One region of the Streptomyces sp. cmx-4-9 genome, then DNA from elsewhere that is predicted to be linked to it. Evidence: riboswitches for the same ligand, from Rfam matches in the RefSeq annotation. Region 1 holds a riboswitch; each other region holds the start of a gene.
The links. A riboswitch is a leader RNA that binds a small molecule or an ion and turns the genes downstream of it on or off. The one in region 1 is predicted to bind thiamine pyrophosphate.
Positions count from the first base shown of each region.

Region 1 (2,260 bases):
CAGTTCGCCGTTCTCCCGCGGGACCAGGTAGACGTGGCTGCCGCGGACCACCGCGCGGACGGTCCGCGACAGGAACGGCGCGCAGGCCGCCGGCACCGTGAGCCGCAGGACCTGCCCCTTGACCGGCCGTACGGGGGCCACGGCCTGCGCCGGTACCCCCGCCAGCCGCCCGCTCAGCGAGCCCCCCGCCAGGACCACCTGGTCGGCGCCGAGCTCCGTGCCGTCGTCCAGCACCGCGCCCGCCGCCCGGTCGGCGATGACCAGCAGCCGCTCCGCCCGCGCCCGGTGGACCACCACCCCGGCGCGCTCGCAGGCGGCCAGCAGGGCGGCCGCCAGGCGCCGCGGATCGACCTGGTGGTCGCCGTCGACGCGCAGCCCGCCCCGGACCCCCGGCGCGAGCATGGGCTCCAGGCGGCGGCACTCGCGGCCGGTGAGCCACTGGGAGTCCAGACCGCAGCGGCGCTGCAGGGCGTGCAGCTCCCGCAGGTGGAGGCGGTCGTCGGAGTCCAGCGCCACGGCGAGGGTGCCGCAGGCCCGGTAGCCGATGTCCAGGCCGCCGCTGGCCTCGGCGAGTTCGGCGGCGAACTCCGGATAGCGCTCCGCCGAGGCCAGGCCCAGGGCGAGCAGGGCCTCCTCGCCGTAGTGCAGTTCGGTGACGGGGGCGAGCATGCCGGCGGCGACCTGGGCGGCGCCGCCCCCGGGGGCCGGGTCGGCGAGTACGGCGGCGAGGCCCCGCCGGGCGGCCTGCCAGGCCGTGACCAGGCCGATGATCCCGCCTCCGATGACGAGGACGTCGGAAGCTGTCCTTCGAGATGCGTGCATGGGCGTCCAGCCCCTCCCTTCGCCGGCATGACCCGGATCAGGTTCGTACGGTCGGAGGCCGGCCAGCCTCCCTCTCAGCCCGGTGCGTCCGGACTCCCGCGATAGGTACGGTGGCCAGACTAACCCCGCCGTCCGCGGCGGGTAAGGCGGCACCTGTTCCTGACGGCTCATCAGATGATTAGGGTGGCCGGGTGAACGAGCAGACGGAAATGACTCAGAACGGCGTGGTCGTCGTCGGCGCCGGAATGGCCGGCGTACAGACGGCCGTCGCCCTGCGCGAGCAGGGCTTCGAGGGCCCCGTGACCCTGCTGGGCGCCGAGCCCCACCAGCCCTACGACCGGCCGCCGCTCTCCAAGGCGGTGCTGCTGGGCAAGGCCGAGGACTCCGCCTTCGACGTGGACTTCGAGGGCCTGGGCATCGGGCTGCGGCTCGGCACCGAGGTCACCGGACTGCGCGCCGCGGCCCGCGAGCTGGACACCGGGGCGGGCCCGGTCCCGTACGGGGCGCTCGTCCTGGCCACCGGCGCCCGGCCCCTGGTCCTGCCCGGCACCGAAGGCGTCCCCGGCGTCCACCTGCTGCGCACCCTGGACGACGCGGCGCGGCTGCGCCCCGTCCTGGCGGCCGCGCCCCGCGTCGTGGTGGTCGGGGCCGGCTGGATCGGCGCCGAGTTCGCCACCGCGGCCCGCGCGGCGGGCTGCGCGGTGACCGTGGTCGAGGCGGCCGACCGGGTCCTGCCGGGCGCGCTGCCCGCCGAGGTCGCCGAGCCGATGGGCCGCTGGTACGCACAGGCCGGCGCCGAGCTGATCACCGGTGCGCGGGTCGCCGGGACCGCGCAGGGCCGGGTGCTGCTCGCCGACGGCCGGGAGCTGGAGGCCGGCGCCGTGGTCGTCGGCATCGGGGCCCGGCCCGCCACCGCCTGGCTGGCCGGCACGGGTGTCGCACTCGGCCCCGACGGCTCCGTCACCGCCGACGCCCACCTGCAGACCTCGCTGCCCGGGGTGTACGCCGTCGGCGACTGCGCCTCCTTCCCCTCGGCCCGCTACGGCACGCGGCTGCTCGTGCACCACTGGGACAACGCCCTCCAGGGCCCGCGCACCGTGGCGGCCAACATCCTGGCGGGGGAGGCGGCCGCGGCCTACGACCCGGTGCCGTACTTCTGGTCGGAGCAGTTCGGCCGCTTCGTCCAGTACGCCGGGCACCACGCCGGAGCGGACACCCTGCTGTGGCGGGGCGACCCGGACCAGGACGCCTGGTCGGTGTGCTGGCTGCGGGGCGGCGCCCTGGTCGCGGTGCTGGCCGTCGGCCGCCCCCGCGACCTGGCCCAGGGCCGCCGGCTGATCGAGACAGGCGTCCCCCTCGACCCGGCCCGGGCCGCGGATCCGGCGGTCCCGCTGAAGTCGGCGACGGCCTGACGCGCCGCGGCCCGGCGCGGGCCGCC
Region 1 covers NZ_JAEBEE010000008.1:201,849-204,108, forward strand. The annotation lists gene thiO (glycine oxidase ThiO) at 1-822, opposite strand, end outside; TPP riboswitch at 820-932, opposite strand; gene ACLJTM_RS25105 (NAD(P)/FAD-dependent oxidoreductase) at 1,032-2,234, shown strand.

Region 2 (2,260 bases), on a different contig from region 1:
CTTCGTGGGCACCGGCTGACCTGCGTCCGGCCGACCTGTACCGGCTGACCTGCGAAAAGGCGGCGTGACACGCCGGGCGGTTACTCTTGGAAGGCGCGCTGCTTCTGCGGCGCGCCTTTCGTCTTACAAGGAGTACCTGCCATGGCCCGCCCTGTTCCGGGAGAGCTCACCTTCGTCGCCCCGCGCGGAGCCAAGAAGCCTCCCCGGCACCTCGCCGACCTCACTCCCGAGGAGCGCCGCGAGGCGGTCGCCGCGATCGGTGAGAAGCCGTTCCGGGCCAAGCAGCTCTCCCAGCACTACTTCGCGCGCTACGCGCACGACCCGGCCGAGTGGACGGACATCCCCGCGGCCTCCCGCGAGAAGCTCCGCGAGGAGCTCCTGCCGGACCTGATGAACGTCATCCGGCACATCAGCTGCGACGACGACACCACCCGCAAGACCCTGTGGAAACTGCACGACGGCACGCTCGTCGAGTCCGTGCTGATGCGCTACCCCGACCGGGTCACCATGTGCATCTCCTCGCAGGCCGGCTGCGGCATGAACTGCCCGTTCTGCGCCACCGGCCAGGCCGGCCTGGACCGCAACCTGTCCACCGCCGAGATCGTCCACCAGATCGTCGACGGCATGCGCGCCCTGCGCGACGGCGAGGTCCCCGGCGGTCCGGCCCGCCTGTCGAACATCGTCTTCATGGGCATGGGCGAGCCGCTCGCCAACTACAACCGCGTCGTCGGCGCCATCCGCCGCCTCACCGACCCGGAGCCCGACGGCCTGGGCCTGTCGCAGCGCGGCATCACCGTCTCCACCGTCGGCCTGGTGCCGGCCATGCTGCGGTTCGCCGACGAGGGCTTCAAGTGCCGCCTCGCGGTCTCGCTGCACGCGCCCGACGACGAGCTGCGCGACACCCTGGTGCCCGTGAACACGCGGTGGAACGTCCGCGAGGTCCTCGGTGCGGCCTGGGAGTACGCGGAGAAGTCCGGCCGACGGATCTCCATCGAGTACGCGCTGATCCGCGACATCAACGACCAGGCCTGGCGCGGCGACCTGCTCGGCAAGCTGCTCAAGGGCAAGCGCGTGCACGTCAATCTGATCCCGCTGAACCCGACGCCCGGCTCGAAGTGGACCGCCTCGCGGCCCGAGGACGAGAAGGCCTTCGTCGAGGCCATCGCCCGGCACGGGGTGCCCGTGACCGTACGGGACACCCGCGGCCAGGAGATCGACGGCGCGTGCGGCCAGCTCGCGGCCTCGGAGCGCTAGTGCGGTGATCGGTATTCGGCCGCGGGGGTACCCTGTGGCCGAACCAATTTCATATTCCGACAGGGGAGCGCCACAGCGCTGAGAGTGCGGTCCGTCACCGCAGACCCTCTGAACCTCGCCCCGGTCATTCGGGGTAGGAAGTTCGGTCATTCACTCAAGCTGTTGCGCCCTGCCCGGCGTCCGCTCGCAGAGAGCGCCGGGCAGGGCCGCGTCTTCTCCTGGACATCCCAGGAGGAATTCACCAGTGAGCACCACCAAGAAGATCGCGGGCGCTGCGCTCGCCGCCGCGCTGGGCGTCACCACGCTCAGCGCCTGCGGCAAGGCCGAGGACGCCTCGCAGGCCGGGGGCGACGCCCCGAAGTCCACGACGGTCACCCTCGTCTCGCACGACTCCTTCAACGTGACCGAAGCGGTCCTGAAGGAGTTCGAGCAGCAGAGCGGCTACACCGTCAAGGTGCTGAAGTCCGGCGACGCGGGAGCCGCGCTCAACCAGGAGATCCTCACCAAGGGCTCCCCGCGCGGGGACGTGTTCTTCGGCGTCGACAACACCCTGCTCTCCCGCGCTCTCGACAACGGCATCTTCACGCCGTACGAGGCCAAGGGCCTGGACCAGGTCAAGCCGGAGTTCCAGCTGGACAAGGAGCACCGGGTCACCCCGGTCGACTCCGGTGACATCTGCGTGAACTACGACAAGGCCTACTTCGCCGAGAAGAAGCTCGCCCCGCCGCAGACGCTGGACGACCTGGTCAAGCCGGAGTACAAGAACCTGCTGGTCACCGAGAACGCCGCGACCTCCTCGCCGGGCCTCGGCTTCCTGCTCGCCTCCGTCGGCAAGTACGGCGACGGGGAGGCCTCCGGGGGAGGCTGGAAGGACTGGTGGAGCAAGCTCCAGGCCAACGGGGTCGAGGTCGTCGACGGCTGGGAGCAGGCCTACAACGAGCGGTTCTCCGGCTCCGCGGGCGGCAGGAAGGCCAAGGCCGACCGGCCGCTGGTGGTCTCCTACGCC
Region 2 covers NZ_JAEBEE010000001.1:524,196-526,455, reverse strand. The annotation lists gene ACLJTM_RS02520 (phosphatidate cytidylyltransferase) at 1-19, shown strand, start outside; gene rlmN (23S rRNA (adenine(2503)-C(2))-methyltransferase RlmN) at 142-1,254, shown strand; TPP riboswitch at 1,306-1,412, shown strand; gene ACLJTM_RS02510 (thiamine ABC transporter substrate binding subunit) at 1,499-2,260, shown strand, end outside.
Region 2: another riboswitch for thiamine pyrophosphate. It lies ahead of ACLJTM_RS02510 (thiamine ABC transporter substrate binding subunit); the one in region 1 lies ahead of thiO (glycine oxidase ThiO).

Region 3 (2,260 bases), on a different contig from region 1:
GTGGCACATGTACAACGCGATGAGCATGATCGCGCTGGCTCCGACGACCGCCACGAGCAGCGGGTTGGACCCCTGCAGGATGGCCGGGAGGATGAACAGGGTCAGCACGGCGAAGCTGACGGCCAGCGCGATCAGGGCGAACAGCCCGCGCATCCGGCCGACGAGGACCACCGCCACCGCGAAGATGCCGGCCAGCAGGGCCATCGGCATCTTGCGGTTCACGTCGACCACGGAGTACTGCAGGTCGCGGGGAGCGTCGGGGGCGTAGGCGACCACCACCTCCTGGCCGTTCTCCAACTGCCGTGGTGCGCCCGGCTGAACGATCTCGACGAAGGTGCGGCCCTTGTCGGGGCCGGAACCGACCTCGACGGTGGCCTTCTTGCACTCGCCCGTCTCGGCGGCCTGCGCCTCGCGGCCCTGCGGGGTGGAGGTGTCCCCGGTGGCCGGCACCTGCGAGGCGTTCACGGACTTGCAGTCGACCTGCTGGAGCGAGACCACCTTGCCCTGCTGCGTCTGGCGGTCGAAACCGACACCGCTGCGCTCGTGGGCGGGGGCGCCGCCGGGCCACAGCACCGCCATGCCGACGAACACGGCCGTCGCGAAGGGGATCAGCACCGCCGCGATGACCTTGCGCAGGTGCTTGGAGACGGGCGCCGCCGGGCCATGGCTGTGGCTGTGGCCATGGCCGGAGGCGTGTCCATGACCGGCGTGCGCGTGGCCCGTGGGGTCAGGGCGGTCAGAGGGCAGGGTGGGGGGCTGCGGCGATGACGTCACCAACCGATCATCGCAAGAGATGAGGGAGCCCACTGTTCAGCACGCCACAGATGACGCTAGCGTGGGGGCACCTTTGCACAACGCGGGAGCTCGGAGCACCGGGCTGAGAGGGCGCTGATCACCGTACGCGGTCAAGAACGCGTACGGGAAGAGGCTGCGTCGACCGCCGAACCTGTTACCGGGTAATGCCGGCGTAGGGAGATCAGGTCTCATGACCATTCAGGACGCACGCACGCCTGCCGTCAGCCAGGACGCCGACGGCGGTACCGAGCGCCAGCCGGGCTGGCACAAGGGGTACCTCGCGGGCTCCCGGCCCGACCTCCGGGTGCCGGTCCGCCAGGTCCACCTCACCAACGGCAAGGACGTGACGCTCTACGACACGTCCGGGCCGTACACCGACCCCCGGATCGAGACGGACGTGCGCCGGGGCCTCGCCCCGCTGCGCGAGAACTGGATCATCAGCCGCGGCGACACCGAGGAGTACGCGGGCCGCCCCGCCCGCCCCGAGGACGACGGCATCAAGCACACCTCGCCGCGCGGTGGCCTCAAGAACCTCGACGCCGTCTTCCCGGGCCGGCCCCGGCAGCCCCGGCGGGGCCGCGGTGGCGCCGCCGTCACGCAGCTCGCGTACGCCCGCCGCGGTGAGATCACCCCGGAGATGGAGTACGTCGCGATCCGCGAGAACGTCTCCCCCGAGGTCGTCCGTGAGGAGATCGCCGCGGGCCGCGCGGTGCTTCCGGCGAACGTGAACCACCCGGAGATCGAGCCGATGATCATCGGCAAGCGTTTCCTGGTGAAGGTCAACGCCAACATCGGCAACTCCGCGGTCACCTCCTCCATCGAGGAGGAGGTCGACAAGATGACCTGGGCGACCAAGTGGGGCGCCGACACGGTCATGGACCTCTCGACGGGCCGCAACATCCACACCACCCGCGAGTGGGTCCTGCGCAACTCCCCGGTCCCGATCGGCACCGTGCCGCTCTACCAGGCCCTGGAAAAGGTCGACGGCCGCGCCGAGGACCTGACCTGGGAGATCTACAAGGACACGGTCATCGAGCAGGCCGAGCAGGGCGTCGACTACATGACGGTCCACGCCGGCGTGCTGCTGCCGTACGTGCCGCTGACCGCCCGCCGCAAGACGGGCATCGTCTCCCGCGGCGGCTCGATCATGGCTGCCTGGTGCCTGGCGCACCACCAGGAGAACTTCCTCTACACGAACTTCGAGGAGCTCTGCGACATCCTGGCGACGTACGACGTCACCTACTCGCTGGGCGACGGCCTGCGCCCCGGTTCCATCGCGGACGCCAACGACGAGGCGCAGTTCGCCGAGCTGAAGACGCTGGGCGAGCTGAACACCATCGCCAAGCGCCACAACGTCCAGACGATGATCGAGGGCCCGGGCCACGTCCCGATGCACAAGATCAAGGAGAACATCGACCTACAGCAGGAGATCTGCGAAGAGGCGCCGTTCTACACGCTCGGCCCG
Region 3 covers NZ_JAEBEE010000003.1:460,982-463,241, forward strand. The annotation lists gene ACLJTM_RS13020 (YibE/F family protein) at 1-774, opposite strand, end outside; TPP riboswitch at 847-991, shown strand; gene thiC (phosphomethylpyrimidine synthase ThiC) at 986-2,260, shown strand, end outside.
Region 3: another riboswitch for thiamine pyrophosphate. It lies ahead of thiC (phosphomethylpyrimidine synthase ThiC); the one in region 1 lies ahead of thiO (glycine oxidase ThiO).